DNA from 2 places in the Paracoccus sp. TD-10 genome. Region 2 is predicted to be linked to the other one. Evidence: riboswitches for the same ligand, from Rfam matches in the RefSeq annotation. Region 2 holds a riboswitch; the other holds the start of a gene.
What was found. Region 2 has a riboswitch for cobalamin ahead of nrdH (glutaredoxin-like protein NrdH). Riboswitches for the same ligand answer to the same signal wherever they lie in the genome.

Region 1: it holds a riboswitch for cobalamin, as region 2 does, so the genes downstream of both, ACNKFW_RS21665 (ABC transporter substrate-binding protein) here and nrdH (glutaredoxin-like protein NrdH) in region 2, are expected to answer to the same signal.

The regions. Positions count from the first base shown of each region.
Region 1 covers NZ_CP182420.1:598,994-606,868, forward strand. Annotated here, with positions in the region: gene paaZ (phenylacetic acid degradation bifunctional protein PaaZ) at 1-255, shown strand, start outside; partial or broken gene ACNKFW_RS21645 (hypothetical protein) at 348-515, shown strand; gene ACNKFW_RS21650 (pseudoazurin) at 709-1,137, opposite strand; gene ACNKFW_RS21655 (ABC transporter ATP-binding protein) at 1,149-1,919, opposite strand; gene ACNKFW_RS21660 (FecCD family ABC transporter permease) at 1,916-2,965, opposite strand; gene ACNKFW_RS21665 (ABC transporter substrate-binding protein) at 2,962-3,972, opposite strand; cobalamin riboswitch at 4,066-4,269, opposite strand; gene ACNKFW_RS21670 (short-chain fatty acyl-CoA regulator family protein) at 4,264-4,458, opposite strand; gene ACNKFW_RS21675 (hypothetical protein) at 4,972-5,433, shown strand; partial or broken gene ACNKFW_RS21680 (isocitrate lyase) at 5,418-6,100, shown strand; gene xrtE (exosortase E/protease, VPEID-CTERM system) at 6,214-7,875, opposite strand, start outside.
Region 2 covers NZ_CP182419.1:698,814-706,688, reverse strand. Annotated here, with positions in the region: gene ACNKFW_RS14425 (DUF6635 family protein) at 1-247, shown strand, start outside; gene ACNKFW_RS14420 (alpha-hydroxy acid oxidase) at 237-1,325, opposite strand; gene ACNKFW_RS14415 (Fe2+-dependent dioxygenase) at 1,322-2,005, opposite strand; gene ACNKFW_RS14410 (TonB-dependent receptor) at 2,155-4,410, opposite strand; cobalamin riboswitch at 4,784-4,975, shown strand; gene nrdH (glutaredoxin-like protein NrdH) at 5,067-5,288, shown strand; gene nrdI (class Ib ribonucleoside-diphosphate reductase assembly flavoprotein NrdI) at 5,297-5,713, shown strand; gene nrdE (class 1b ribonucleoside-diphosphate reductase subunit alpha) at 5,695-7,821, shown strand.

The DNA of each region.
Region 1 (7,875 bases), on a different replicon from region 2:
TTCGTCGAGCCGAATCCCGGCCCGGTCCTGGCCAATTACGGCGTGGACAACCTGCGCTTCCTGACCCCGGTCTATTTCGGCGACACGCTGCAGGTGCGGCTGACCTGCAAGGAGATCAACCCGCGCGAGAATGCCGGCCATGGCGAAGTGCGCTGGGATTGCCAGGTGACGAACCAGAAGGGCGAGGTCGTGGCGCAATACGACGTGCTGACCATGGTCGCCAAGGAATGGCCGTTGGCCCAGGCGGCGCAATAGGGCCGTCGCCTGATGCGCGAACGGACCGGCGGGACGGTGGGCGCTTGCGCCCCGCTGATCATCGGCGGAACCGTCTCGCCCGATGATCAGCCTTGCGCGGGCAGCAGGCTGCGCCGGATCGGGGCGTCCAGCGCCTTGAATGCGCCGAGTCCGCTCATGTCGTAAAGTGTGGCCCCGGCCCGCATCTTGGACTGCCGGCCGGCCGGCTGGTCGATGCGTGCGGGCTGGCCCTGAAGAACCCCGCGCCTGCGACGAGGATCGCCCCCGGCTGCAAAGCCCGCGAGCGTCCCGCCTGCCCGCAGCGCGCGCTTCCCGTGCCCTGTTTCGCCCCCCATTCCCGCCGCGCCGGGTGCCCAGGCAGATCGGTTTTCCCAGTCCCGCGCCGATGCGCAGTCCGCGGGAGGGGGCAGGCCCGCGCCGCCCTCCTGAGCTGCAATGCGACGCGGCCCCGGCTCAGTCCGCTTTTCGGCGTTCAAGGATTTCCAGCATCCTCTGGCGCGCGGCGGAGGGCAGGTCGTCGGGCAGGTCGGCCTCGGTCGCGGGCCTGTCGCCGACCTGGATCAGCATCACCATGCCCATGGTGAAATGCGGCGAGCATTTGACGCCCCAGATGCCCTCGGCGTCCAGCGTGACCTCGATTTCCTCGTCGATCTTGCCGACGAATTTCTCGCCGCCCTCGGGGATCATCCCGGCGATGGTGGCGGCATTGTGGCCGGGATCGGCGGCGATGAACCGGACCGTGTCGCCGGGTTGGACCACCAGGTAGTCCGGCTCGAAGGGCATCGGGCCGGTGGCATTGCGGTTGAGCATCCTGACCTCATGCGTCTCGGCCAGGGCGGCGGCGGGCAGCAGGCAGGCAAGAAGCGCGGCGCGAAGCAGCATGGGATGTCCCTTCAGGCAAGGCGTTGGAAGGCAAAGACCGGCCGGCCCCCGCCAGGATGGGGGATGATCTCGGCCTCGACGGCAAAGATCTCGCGGATCAGCGCCGGGGTCAGGATTTCCATCGGCGGGCCAAGCGCCACGCAGCGGCCCGCGCGCAGCACCATGATCCGGTCGCAGCGCAGCGCGTGATGCAGGTCGTGCAGCGCGATCACGGTGGTGACGGAAAGCTGCGCGACCAGGTCGAGGATGGCGATCTGGTGATGGATGTCGAGATGGTTCGTCGGCTCGTCCAACAGCAGGACACGCGGGGCCTGCGCATGGGCGCGCGCGATATGGACGCGCTGGCGCTCGCCCCCCGACAGCGAGGCCCAGTCGCGCCCCGCCATATGCGCCATGTCCACGGCATCAAGGGCCGCCGCGACGGCGTCGTCGTCCTGGGCACCCCATGGCCGCAGCGGGCCAAGCCAGGGCGTGCGGCCCAACTCCACCGCATCGCGCACGGTGATCCGTTCGGCCGTCTCGGCCGATTGCGCGACCAGCGCCAGCCGCCGCGCGATCTGCCGCCGGCCCAGCCGGGCCATGGGACGGCCTTCCAGCCGGATCTCTCCGCGGCTGGGGCGCAGCAGGCCCGCCATCATCCCCATCAGCGTCGACTTGCCCGATCCGTTCGGCCCGATCAGGCCCAGGGTCTCGCCCGGATGCAGGCGCAGGCTGATGTCGGACAGGATCTCGCGGCCGCGCACGGCATGGCTGGCGCCGACGGCTTCCAGGATGGGCGTCATCGTTGCCTTCCCCGGATCATGACCACGGCAAAGGCGGGCGCGCCGACCAGCGCGGTGATGACGCCGATGGGCAGCACCTGGCCGGGAATGACGATGCGCGAGACGACGTCGGACAGCACCAGGAACACCGCCCCCGCCAGCGCCGTCGCCGGGACCAGCCTGGCATGGCGCGGCCCGACGAGGATGCGCATCGCATGCGGCACCACCAGCCCGACGAAGCCGATGGCCCCGGCGATCGAGACCATGATCGCCGTCGCCAGCGAGGCCGTTCCGATCAGCAGCACCTGCGTGCGCCGCAGGTCGATGCCCAGCGACGCGGCGCTTTCCGCGCCGAAGGCAAAGGCGTCGAGCGCGCGCGCATGCCACAGCGCCACCCCCAGCGCCAGCGCCGCCATCGGGACCGCGACCCAGCTGTCGGGCCAGCGCACGCCGGACAGGTTGCCCAGCAGCCAGAACATGATGCCGCGCGCCTGCTCGGCGCTGGCCGATTGCGCGATGATCAGCGCGGTCAGCGCGTTGAACATCTGCGAGCCGGCGATGCCCGCCAGGATGATGACCCCGGCGCCGCGCATCCCGGTCCCGCCGCCGGCGGCGCGCGCCAGCGCCGCCACCAGCGCGAAGGCGGTCAGTGCCCCGGCAAAGGCGCCCGCCGACATGCTGAGCAGCCCCGCGCCGATCCCCGCCACCGCGACCGTGACCGCCCCGGTCGAGGCCCCGGCCGAAATCCCCAGCAGATAGGGCTCGGCCAGCGGGTTGCGCAGCAGCGCCTGCAGGATCAGCCCCGACAGCGCCAGGCTTGCGCCGCCGCAGGCCGCGACCACCGCCCGCGACAGCCGGTAATGCCAGATCACGCTGGCATCGATCGGGTCGAGCGCGGCCGAGCCAAGCCCGGCCTTGACCGCCAGCACCTCGATGACGGTGGCCAGCGGAATGCGCGTCTCGCCCACCGCCGTTCCGAAGAGCAGCGCCGCGACCAGCACGGCGGGGGCCAGCCACAGCCAGCCCCGATTGCGCCCCGTGCTGCGGGTCGCGGCGCGCGCCCTCATTTCAGGTCGAACCCGGCCAGCGAGTCAGCCAGCGATTCCAGCGCATAGATCGCGCGCACCGAGGGGTCCATCGCATTGGCCGGCATGGTCAGGATGCGGTCGTTCTTTACCGCCCCCATCTCGCTCGTCACCGGGTCCGAGGTCAGGAAATCCCGCTTGACGGCGATGTCGTCGGCCGGAAAGCGGCGCCGGTTCATCTCGGCGGCGACGATGAAGCTGGGATTGGCCTTGCTGATGGTTTCCCAGCCCACGGTCGGCCATTCCTCGGCCGAGGCGACGACGTTCCTGACCCCCAGCTTGGACATCATCCAGCCCGGCACGCCATTGGCACCCGCGACATAGGGGTCGATCTCGATCTCGGCCGAGGAATACCAGAACAGGCCCGACACCGTTTCGGGCAGGTCCAGCGCCTGCGCCCGCTCGACCGCCGCCGCCTCGCGCGCCTTCAGGTCGGCGATCACCGCGGCCCCGCGATCCTGCACGTCGAAGATCGCCGCCAGTTCCTCGATGCCCTGGTAGAGCAGCGCGGTGTCGAACAGGACCGAGCGCGCGCCGTCCATGCTTTGCGTATTGTCCTTGCCGACGCATTCGGTGGGCATGATCCAGCTGGGGATCTGCGCGTCGTCGAACATCTCGCGTGTGCCGACCACGCCCTGCGGGCCGATCATCCATTCATAGGCCGTGACCACCAGCCCAGGCTTCTTGGCCAGCACGCTTTCGAAGCTGGGGGCGTTGTCGGCCAGCCGCTCGACCCCGGCATCCGCCTCGGCAAATTCGGGCAGGACCGGGTTGATCCACAGCGCCGTGCCCGCCACCTTGTCGGCCAGCCCCAGCATGTAGAGGATCTCGGTCGTGCTTTGCCCGACGCTGACGACGCTTTCGGGCGCCTTGTCGAAAGTGACTTCGTGGCCGCAGCTGGTCAGCGTCAGCGGGTATTCGGTGGCCCCGAACGCCGCCATCGGCGCCAGGGTGAACGTGGCGATCATCGCCGTGGTGAGCCTTGGCATGATGTTTCCTTCCGCTACATCATGAACAGGCCGGATGAGCGGATGGAGACCGGGCGAATGCCGGTCGCAACCCCTCCCGAGCCGACCCGCTCGGATTGGTCAAACGTCGTCGGCAGGTCTCCTGACTGGCGGGTCACGGCAGGGATGCGGCCTTCCCATGGCGCGGGGCCACAGTGGCATTCTCGCATCCTGCTCGCCGCCTACAGTTGCGGGGGCAGTTCCGGTTCGGGACGCCTGCGGGCGCCCCGGCGGATTCCCTTTCAATTCCTTGCGGAAACCGACGCGCCTTCCCTAGCTTCTGGCGCGGGCGCTGGCAAGCGGCAGCATGGCCGGCCGGCTTGCCGCTGCCGCGCCACGGCTGCCCCCGGCCCGGTCCAGCCGCACGAAGAAGAACGGGATGCCGCGCGCCTCGGGGCGTTGCAGCGTGGACATACGATGCGCGGTCTGCTCGAAACTGGCACCGAAGCGGTGGCCCAGCAGTTCCACGTCGTAGCGCGCCGATCTGGAACCGGCGGCTGGACTGCCCCAGCAGTTCGGACAGCATCAGCTCGCGCCGGTGCGGGTCGAAGCGGCGCAGCTGCTCGCCCCTGACCGGGGCGGGCAGGATGCGCACCGCGATGCCATGCGCGGCCAGCCGGCCGGTCAGCGCCATATGTGGCTCGTTGCGGTGCAGCGCCAGTGCCTCGGCCAGTTTCTCGGCCGCGCGGTCCAGCCTATCGACGTAATTGCGCCGGGCATAGAGCCAGTTCCGGACCGCATCGACCGGGCGCGATCTGCCCGACTATCTGCCGCAAACGCGCGAGATCCGGCAGGGCATCTGGCAGGCCGCCTTCGTTCCGCCGGCGCTGGAGGATCGCCGGGTCGAGATCATCGGGCTGCTGGGACCATATCTTCAGCCATAGCGAGCCCGCGATGCTGCTGAACCCGCATCAGGGCCGGATCACCGAGGCGGGCGTGCGGCTGAACATCCAGGTCTGCGTCGAATACCTGGCGCAATGGCTGTCGGGCCGCGGTGCGGTGCCGATCCGAAACATGATGGAGGATGCCGCCACCGCCGAGATCAGCCGTGCCCAGCTGTGGCAATGGCTGCGCCGCGGTCGCGCTGGAGAGCGCCGCATGGCAGGGCGATCTGATGCAAGCCGAGATCGTCCGCATCCTCGACCGGCTGGGCCCGAACGGGCTCCATCGCGGCCATTACGCCGCGGCCGCGCGCATCCTGCGAGAGGCGGCGACGGCCGAGACCTTGCCCGATTTTATCACCCTGCCGGCCTATGCCGTGCTGAACGCGCTGGACTGAGGGGCCCCGATGGACATCATCCGCACGCTTGCTCCCTTTGGCGGGCCGCTTGCCCCGGATGCCCCGCCTTGCCGCCGGCCGCGCCTGCCGATTCCCGGACCGATCATGCGGAAAGGAAGCATCATGAGCAGAAAGACCTTTTCGGCAATACATCAAATGGCTGAAGGTGGAGCCGATCATGGACGCAAACCCGATCCGCGAGGGCACGGGGCGCCGGCGCGTGATCGAGGATTGCATCGCCTCGCTGACCTTGGGCGGCGCCGACCTGTTGTGGATCGAGACCGATACGCCCAACGTGGACAAGATCGCCGGCATGGTGGCCGAGATCCGCAAGGCGGTGCCCGATGCCAAGCTGACCCATAACAACGCGCCCGGCTTCAACTGGACGCTGAGCCTGCGCAAGCAGCTGCGGGCGCAATGGCTGGCCGAGGGCCGGATCGGCAAGGCCGACCATCGTGACGGGAGTGCGCTGATGAAGCCCGATTTCGACGATACCGGCCTGGGCCGCGAGGCCGACGCCCGGCTGCAACGCTTCCAGGCCGACATATCGGCCCGCGCGGGCGTGTTCCGCAACCTGACCATGCTGCGACCTTCCACCTGACCGCCAAGCCGGTGGACGAACTCAGCCGCGGCAATTTCGGCGCGGAAAAGATGTTGGCCTATGTGCAGACCGTGCAGCGCGAGGAGATCCGCCGCGGCATCTCGGCGGTCAGGCACCAGCACGAGGTCGGCTCGGACCTGGGCGACACGTTCAAGGAGATGGTGGCGGGCGAACGCGCGCTGAAGGCGGGCGGGCATGCCAATCCCATGAACCAGTTCGCCGCAGGATAGGCCGGGATCGGGCTGCGGGTCGCCCGCCTTCGGTGGGTTCGCTCAACGCTCCCCGGCCTGCCCGCGACGCCCCGATCCCTTGGGGCGTCGCTTTTCCGTCGTCGCGCCCGTGTTCAGATCAATGCCCAGTTGCCGCTGGCCGCCGCGGCGGCGAAGACCACGAGGTTCGCCGCCGCATGCGCCCATACCGCGTCGGTCAACCTGCCGCGGCGCTTGTAGACCGCGGCAAAGGCCAGCCCGGCGACGAAGGCCGCCGCGCCGCTGTCATGGAGCAGCGCGAAGGCGGCCGAGGAAACCAGAACGGCCCCTGCCTGGCCGGCCGGGCCGGGCAGTTTCAGCAGGTGGCCCAGCAGGTAGCCCCGGAAGGCCGCCTCCTCGATCAGGGGTACCAGCAGCACGGTGCCGACCAGGCGCAGGACGATCCAGCTTGCCGCCGCAAGCCCGAGCCCGGCGAAGGGCGGCGGGGCCGGCTCGGCCCCCGCAGCGACGCCGGCGGCAATCCACATGATACCGACCGCGACGCCCGCCAGCAGCGGCAATGGATCGACGCGCCAGTCGAGCCGGGCCCAGACCGGAAGGAACAGGACCAGCCCCGCGCCCATCGCCGGCACCCGGTATGGGTAGGCCGCCTCGGGATTGGTGAAGAATGTCGATACGAAAAGCCCCGAGAGCAGCAGGACCAGCAGCGGCACCAGCATCGCGCTGACCGGATCGTGCCGGAAGGCGGCTGTCTTTGCGCCAAAGGCCGGGCCGGGTTTTTCGCCGCGCCACAGCGCCGGCACCAGATGCGCCGCGCCGATCATCCCGATGCTCAGCAGGGTGAACAGCAGCCAGCCCGCGTAGCTGTGAAAGGCATTGACCGCCAGGTCGGGCGATATGCGCGCCCCGATCCAGATCAGGGCCGCGATGCGCAGCACGTTGAGGCCGAAACTGGCCAGCAGCCCGACCGGCAGCAGCACCAGTGCCAGAGGCAGGCGCAGGCGCCGCCGCTCGAGCGCGATGAACCCGGCCATCACCAGGGTGATGAGCGCAAAGCCTTGCATGCCCGAGCATGGGTCGCCCACGCGGATGAGGAAATCGTCAAAGCCGATCACCATCTCGTTCGGGGCGGCCACGACCCTGCCGGGCAGCAGGGCAAGCAGGCGCAGCACCAGCTCGAAGGTGGCGGCGGTCAGGGGCGGCCAGCCCCAGGTGCCGTTGAAAAGCCCGGTCAGTTCCGGCGAGAGCAGCGCGATCCCCATGGCCGCCCACAGCCAGGGGCCGCCCCGGCGCAGCACCGAAAGCCAGCAGGCGATGGGCGCGGTCCCGGCCAGCGCCGCTGCGACCGAAACGGCGGCGCCCGCGGCAAGGGCCAGGGCAAGCGGCGCCAGGCTGGCGGTCATGTCGCCCCAAAGCACCGGCAGCAGCATGATCGCCAGCCCCGCCAGCATCGCGGCCGCTGCGGTGCCGGGCGACAGGTCGCCCGCGCCGATGCCGCCCGCGCCCAGGAAGCCGAACAGCTGGCGCCGCGCGGTCATCGCCAGCCCGGCAAGCAGGGCCAGGGCAAGCAGCCGTCCCAGCCCCTCGCGCAGCGCAAGGCAGGCCCGCGGCGTCTGGAAATCCGTGCATTCGATCTCGACCAGGAACTGGTAGCAGAAGGCGACGATCAGCAGCTCGCCCAGCAGCAGGGCGGCGAAAAGGCCAAGCCTGCGCCAGCCGCTTGCAAGAAGGGGCGCTTGCGGCGCCGGCGCCTCCGCCTGCCCATGATCCGGGCCGGCGCCGCCAACCGCGGCCGG
Region 2 (7,875 bases):
CAGCGTGGACCTGGTGCTGACCGGGGCGGTGCTGGCCATGCTCGCCTCGGTCCTGACGACCTTTGCCGGGCTCGTCGCCGATCCGGTCCAGCTTTGGACCGGCATCCACAAGCGCCGGGTGCTGCGGCTGCTGCGCCGGCTGGAGAAGGCCGAGGACGCGCCGGGGCTGGCGCGCGAACATGTTCTGGCCCGGCTGGGCGACCTGTCCGACGCGGCGCTGAGCCTGTGGCGCAGCTTCAGGGGCTAGGCCAAAGCACGGTTTCGTCGATCCCGGCCAGGTCGCGCCGCCCGGTCAGCGCCATCGCGACCTCAAGCTCGGCGCGCAGGATGGTCAGCATATGCGCGACCCCCGCCGCACCGCCCACCGCCAGCGCATGCAGCTGCGGCCGCCCGACCAGCACCGCCGCCGCGCCCATCGCCAGGGCCTTCAGCGCATCGGTGCCGCGCCGGATGCCGCCGTCGCACAGCACCGGGATGCGCCCGGCGACCTGGCGGGCCACCACCGGCAGCGCCTCGGCCGTCGCCGGCAGCGTGTCGAGCGCCCGCCCGCCGTGGTTCGAGACGATCACGCCGTCCACCCCGGCCGCGACCGCACGCCCGGCATCATGCGCCGACATAATGCCTTTCAGCAGCAGCGGCAGCCGGGTCTGCGCTTTCAGCCAGACGATGTCCTCCCAGCGCGGCGCCTGATCCAGCAGGCCCAGGAAGGTCGCCGCCCGCCCCGGCTCGCTGCGGATCTGCGGCGGGCGCATGCCGTCCAGGTTGACCGCCCGCAGCCCCTCGGGCAGGGCGAAGCCGGCGCGGGCTTCGGTGTTGCGGATGCCGTTCACCGGCGCATCCACGGTCACGACCAGCGCGCGACAACCCGCCGCCTCGGCCCGGCGGACCAGCGCCAGCGTGTCGGCCCGGTCGGGCTGCATGTAGAGCTGGAACCACAAGGGCCCCTGCGCGCGGGCCGCGATCTCCTCCAGCGGCAGGCCGGACTGGGTCGAGACCACCATCAGGCTGCCGGTCGCCGCGGCGCCAAGGGCGGTCGCATGTTCCCCCTCGGCATGGGCGAGCCCGTGAAAGGCCACCGGCGCCAGCAGGAAGGGATGCGGCAGGTCCAGGCCGAAAAGCCGCAGACCGGTATGCGCCCCCCGCATGTCGCAAAGCAGGCGCGATTGCAGCCTGATCCCCCGCCAGGCGGCAAGGTTGGCCTGTGCCGTCAGCCCGTCCGCGCCGGCGCCATCGACATAGGCCCGCGCCGGGACGGGCAGGATGGCGGCGGCCAGGCGCTGGTAATCCTCCAGCGCCACCACGTCGGGGGGAATGGCCTGGGTCAAATCTCGGACCAGTGGCGGATCATGTTGTGATAATGCGCGGTGATGCCCGTGACCGCCGGATCGTCGTCAGGCAGCATCGCGCGGATGCGCATGATCGACTGGTCGAGGTCATAGAGCATGTGCCGCCTCCAGTCGTCCTTGACCATCGACTGCGCCCAGAAGAACGAGGCCCAGCGCGAGCCGCGCGTCACCGGCGTCACCGAATGCAGCGAGGTCGCGGGATAGACCACGGCATGACCCGCCGGCAGCTTGACGCGATGCTCGCCATAGGTGTCGTGCACGACCAGCTCGCCGCCGTCGTAATCTGCGGGCGGGGTCAGGAAGACGGTGGTCGAGACATCGGTGCGGATGCGCTGGCCGCTGCCGGGCACGACCCGGATCGAGCCGTCGACATGGGCGCCGAAGGTCATGCCCTCGTCATAGCGGTTGAACATCGGCGGCAACACGTGCAGGGGCAGCGCGGCCGAGGAATAGACCGGGCTGCGCCCCAGCGCCCGCATGACGATGCCGCTGAGTTCGCGTGCCACCGGGCTGTCCACCGGCACCTGGAGGTTCAGCTTGACCTTGGCCGCCTGATCGCCGGCGGTGCTGCGGCCGTCGACCCAGTCGGTACCCTCCAGCACCTGCCGGATATAGGCGACCTCCTCGGGCGTCAGCAGATCCGGAATGGTGACGAGCATGGGATTCTCCTGCGGTGGAATGCGGCGGGCGCAGGATAGGGCCGGGGCCGCAGAAAGTTAAGCGTTTTTGTCGGATTTTGGGAATGCCCGCAGCGCGAGCGAGAGGGAACGGCCCGAAAGCCGTCCCCGAAGCGGTGGCGACGCGATCCTCAGAACGCGTGCTTCAGCGTCAGCACGAAATTCCGCCCCGGCTCGATATTGGCGAATTGCCCGCTATGCGAGTCGGTATAGATCTGGCGGTCGAAGACGTTGTTGATGTTGAGCTGCAACGCCGTGGCCTCGTTCAGCCGATAGGCCGCCATCAGGTCGGTGCGCCAGCTTGACGGCAGGCCGGCATCGGCATCGCCGTTCTGCGAATAGCTGGCCATGCGCTTGCCGGTATAGGTCACGCCGCCGCCCAGCGTCAGTTCCGGGCTGTAGTCATAGGTCGTCCACAGCGAGAAACTGTTGCGCGGGATCTTCACGACCTGCTTGCCGGTGGCGGGGTTCGGATAGGGATCGCCGCCGCCGCGCGGCGTACTCCAGCCGCCGTCCTTCAGCTTGACGTCCTGATAGACATAGCCGCCCCAGATGCCCCAGCGCTCGGTGAGCTGGCCGGCAAAGCCCAGCTCGATGCCCTTGGCGGTGGTATTGCCGATATTTTCGGTCTCGCCCAGGGCGTTGGTGACGCGGGCATTGTCCTTTTCGGTCCTGAACAGCGCCGCGCTCAGCTCAAGCTGATCGTTCAGCACCAGCCATTTCGTGCCGATCTCGTAATTCACGCTGCGCTCGGGATCGAGGCTGTCCAGATCGTCCGAGGCATTGCTGCCGCCGGTGCCCGCGCCTTCGCCCGCCGGGTTCGAGGAGGTGCTGGCCGAGGCATAGATCGAGCCATTGGGCACCGGCTTGTAAACCACGCCCAGCATCCCGTTCAGGAAATCGGAATCGTTGTCGTTGCTCGCGCGTGGATCATCCTCGGTCGCATGGGTGACGCTGTCGACGCTGTAATCGTCCCAGCGTAGCCCCACCGTCGCCTCCCATTGCGGGGTGAAGGTGATGGTGTCCAGCGCGTAGACGCCGCGCGACTTGGTGGTGCTGTAGCCGGTCTCGCCGCCGCGCTCGATGCTGCCGCCCCAGAACGCGCCGGGATTCGGATTCTCATAGGGCGAGGTCGGCATCGGGTCGGGATTGTTCACCGCCAGCCGGCGGGTGGCGGCGCGGGAATTGGCGATGTCCACCCCGACCGCGAAGCGATGCTCGACGCCCCAGGCCCGTGCCTCGCCCGAAAGCTGGGCGTTGAACGACACGGTCTCGTTCACCCGGTCCGAAGCCTTGGAACTGCGCGACACCAGCCCGTCGCTGCCCGAGGTCGGCGAGGTCACGACATAGGTGTTGGTGTCGCGCGCCTTGCGCAGGGCCGTGGTCAGCCGCAGGCTGTCCGAGAAGGCATGTTCGAACTTCACATAGCCCGAGGCGGATTCGAGATCGCGGAAATCGCGCGCGTGCAGGCCGTAGAAGGTATCGGGCTCGACATCGGCCGGCAGGAACGGGTCGACGCTGGTGCCCGAACCACGCCGCCATGCCGCCGGCGTGCTCGCATTGGACATCGGCACGCCGTAATCGGGCGTATCCTCGTCCTTGTAGTAATACAGCCCGGCGGTGATCTTGCTGTCGTCGGTCAGGCGATAGCTGATGCTGGGCGCCACGCCGAAGCGCCGGGACTCGACGCCGTCGCGCCCGCCCAGATCGTCGGCGTGCTGCCCCATCAGGTTCAGGCGCAGGCCGATCGCGCCGAATTCACGGTTCGAATCCAGCGTGCCGCGGACATAGTTGCCGGTGCCATAGGACAGCGCCACCTCGTCAAAGGCGCCCGGCTGCGGGGTCTTGCTGTTCAGGCTGATGGTGCCGCCGGTCGAACCGGCGCCGGAATAGACGCCGCCCGGACCCTTGCTGATCTCGATCGATTCCAGGTTGAAGGCCTCGTATTGCGTGCGCGAGGCGTTGCGCATGCCGTCGACCAGCATGTCCTGGCTGGCCTCGAAGCCGCGGATATAGGGGCGCACGCCCTGCGGCACGCCGCCCTCGCCCGCGCCCAGGGTGACGCCCGGCGTTGTGCGCAGCACGTCCGCGACCGAGGTCTGGCCGCGCTCCTCGATCTGGCGCGCGGTGACGACGGTCACGGTCTTGGGCGTGTCGAGCAGCGGCGCGGTGGCCTTGTCCGAGGCGCTCTCGGTGACCTTGTAGCTGGTCTCGGCCTCGTTGCCCTGCTGGCGGCGGATGACCACCGTGTCCAGGGTTACGGTATCCTGCGCCTGGGCGGGGCCGGCCACGCCGGCCGAGATGGCCAGCACGGGCAGCAAGCCCAGGGTCGGCAGCAATTGCGCGGCTGACCCCGAGGCAGGCGGTTTGGGATGGGTTTTGTTCATGGGTTGATCCCGGCACGAAAGATGAGTCGCAACCGCCTCAAGGCGGAAACGACAGGAAGGTGCTGGCTCATCAATGGCTTGCGCGTTCGCGCAGCGGAAAGCGGGGTGAAACCGCGGTCCGGCTGCGCTTGATCAACGCAAGAGGACAAATTGTCATACCTTGTCAAACGACGCAGCGTCATTTCCCGGCTCCGCAACCTCGCCTGTTGCCATAATCCAACAGTCTGCCGGGTGCTGCGCCCGCGCCATGGCCCGTCATCGCCGCCGCCGGCAGCATATCCAGCCCCTGCCCGCGATCCCGGCGACCCACCAGATGTTCTAAGAACAGTGCCATCGCCCACTAAATCTGGATTGACCCGGCCTGTGACCCGTGGCTAACTGCGGGGGTCATGGTTGCCCTGGGGCCGACTCGGGGATGAAAAGGGAAGCCGGTGAAAAGCCGGCACTGCCCCCGCAGCTGTAAGCGGCGAGCGACGCTGGAATGCCACTGGAGCCCAGGCTCCGGGAAGGCCGGCCGAGCCGAGACCCGCAAGTCAGAAGACCTGCCATGGCGCGAAAGAACGAAACCGTGCGGCGGGCGCGGGGCTGGAACAGGGTCCGGTGGCATGTCCATCGGCCCGGCCCTCTCTTGCCGACAGAACAGAAGGAGCCGGGCCATGCCCATCACCGTTTACTCCAAGCCCGCCTGCGTGCAATGCACCGCCACCACGCGGGCGCTCGACGCGCGCGGCCTGGCTTATCGGCTGGTCGACCTGACCGAGGACGAGGCGGCGATGGAGCTGGTCGCCTCGCTGGGCTATCGTCAGGCCCCGGTGGTCGTCGCCGGCGATGCGCATTGGGCGGGCTTCCGGCCCGACATGATCGGCCGGCTGTCCTGACCGGCGCCATGGGCGGGCTGGTCTATTATTCCTCGGCCTCGGGGAACACCGCGCGCTTCGTCGCGCGGCTGGGGCTGGCGGCCGGGCGCATTCCGGTCTCGCCGCGCGACGCGCTGCCGCAGCCCGCGGCGCCCTATGTGCTGATCTGCCCGACCTATGCCGATGGCGAGGGACGCGGCGCGGTGCCGAAACAGGTGATCCGTTTTCTGAACGATCCCGCCCGCCGCGGCCTGCTGCGCGGCGTGATCGGCAGCGGCAACCGCAATTTCGGCACCGCCTTCGCCCTGTCGGCCAGGGTGATCGCCGCAAAATGCAACGTGCCCGTGCTTTACCGCTTCGAGCTGGCGGGCGACGACAATGATCTTTCCCGCGTCCGGGCGGGGCTTGAGAAATTCTGGGGGACGGAATGCTTGACGATGGCGTAAAGGCCGAGCTGGACTATCACGCGCTGAACGCGATGCTGAACCTTTACGACGGCGAGGGCCGCATCCGCTTCGACGCGGATCGCAAGGCCGCGCGGCAGTATTTCCTGCAGCATGTCAACCAGAACACCGTCTTCTTCCACTCGCTGGACGAGAAGCTGGGCTATCTGGTGGACGAGGGCTATTACGAGGCCGAAGTCCTGGAGCAGTATCCGCGCGAGTTCCTGCACCGGATCTGGGACGCGGCCTATGCGCGGAAGTTCCGCTTTCCGACCTTCCTGGGCGCCTTCAAGTATTATACCAGCTACACGCTGAAGACCCGCGACGGGCGGCGCTATCTGGAACGCTACGAGGACCGGGTGGTCATGGTCGCGCTGGCCTTAGCGCGCGGCGACGAGGATCTCGCCATGCGCTTCATGGAGGAAATCCTGTCGGGCCGCTTCCAGCCGGCGACGCCGACCTTCCTGAACGCCGGCAAGAAGTCGCGGGGCGAGCTGATCTCGTGCTTCCTCTTGCGGCTGGAGGACAACATGGAGAGCATCGGCCGCGGCATCAATTCGGCGCTGCAGCTTTCCAAGCGCGGCGGCGGCGTCGCCCTGATGCTGACCAACCTGCGCGAGGCCGGCGCGCCGATCAAGGGGATCGAGAACCAGTCCTCGGGCGTCATCCCGGTAATGAAACTGCTGGAGGACAGCTTTTCCTATGCCAACCAGCTGGGCGCGCGGCAGGGCGCCGGCGCGGTCTACCTGAACGCGCATCACCCCGACATCCTGCGCTTCCTCGACACCAAGCGCGAGAATGCCGACGAGAAGATCCGCATCAAGACGCTGTCGCTCGGCGTGGTCATCCCCGACGTGACCTTCGAGCTCGCCAAGCGCAACGAGGACATGTATCTGTTCTCGCCCCATGACGTGGAGCGGGTCTACGGCCTGCCCTTCTCGGAGATTTCCGTCACCGAGAAATATGCCGAGATGGTCGACGACAAGCGCATCAGGAAGAAGAAGATCAATGCCCGCGCCTTCTTCCAGACCCTGGCCGAGATCCAGTTCGAGAGCGGCTATCCCTATATCATGTTCGAGGACACGGTGAACCGCGCCAACCCGGTCGCCGGCCGCATCAGCATGTCGAACCTGTGCAGCGAGATCCTGCAGGTGAACGAGGCGAGCACGTTCAACGAAGATCTGAGCTATTCCCATTTGGGCACTGATATTTCATGCAATCTCGGCTCGCTGAACATCGCCGCGACCATGGACGGGCCGGATTTCGGCGCGACCGTCGAGGTGGCGATCCGGGCGCTGACCGCGGTGTCGGAAATGTCGGCGATCGAGGCCGTGCCCTCGATCCGGCGCGGCAATGACGAGGCGCATGCCGTGGGCCTGGGCCAGATGAACCTGCACGGCTTCCTGGCGCGCGAGCGCATCCATTACGGCAGCCCCGAGGGGATCGAGTTCACCAGCGTCTATTTCGCCGCCGTCGCCTATCACGCCATCCGCGCCTCGAACGGGCTTGCGCAGGAAAAGGGCCGGACCTTCAAGGATTTCGAGACGTCGAAATATGCCGACGGCTCGTTCTTCGACAAATACGTCACGCGCGACTGGCTGCCCTCGCTGCCCGAGGTTGCGCGGGTCTTCGCGGGCATCAGCCTGCCCACCCGCGAGGATTGGGCCATGCTGCGGGAATCGGTGATGCGGCACGGGCTTTACAACCGTAACCTGCAGGCGGTGCCGCCGACGGGCTCGATCAGCTACATCAACAACTCGACCAGCTCGATCCATCCCATCGTCGCCAAGATCGAGATCCGCAAGGAAGGCAAGATCGGCCGGGTCTATTACCCCGCGCCCTTCATGGACAACGACAACCTGGACTATTACCGCGACGCCTACGAGATCGGCCCCGAGGCGATCATCGACACCTATGCGGCGGCGACCGAGCATGTCGACCAGGGCCTGTCGCTGACGCTGTTCTTCCCGGCCGAGGCCACCACGCGCGACATCAACCGCGCCCAGATCCATGCCTGGAAGAAAGGCATCAAGACGATCTATTACATCCGGCTCCGCCAGACCGCGCTGGAAGGCACCGAGGTGCAGGGCTGCGTCTCCTGCACGCTTTGAGGCGGGGGCTGTCTGCCCCCGCACCCCCGAGGATATTTGGACAAGAAAGAAAGG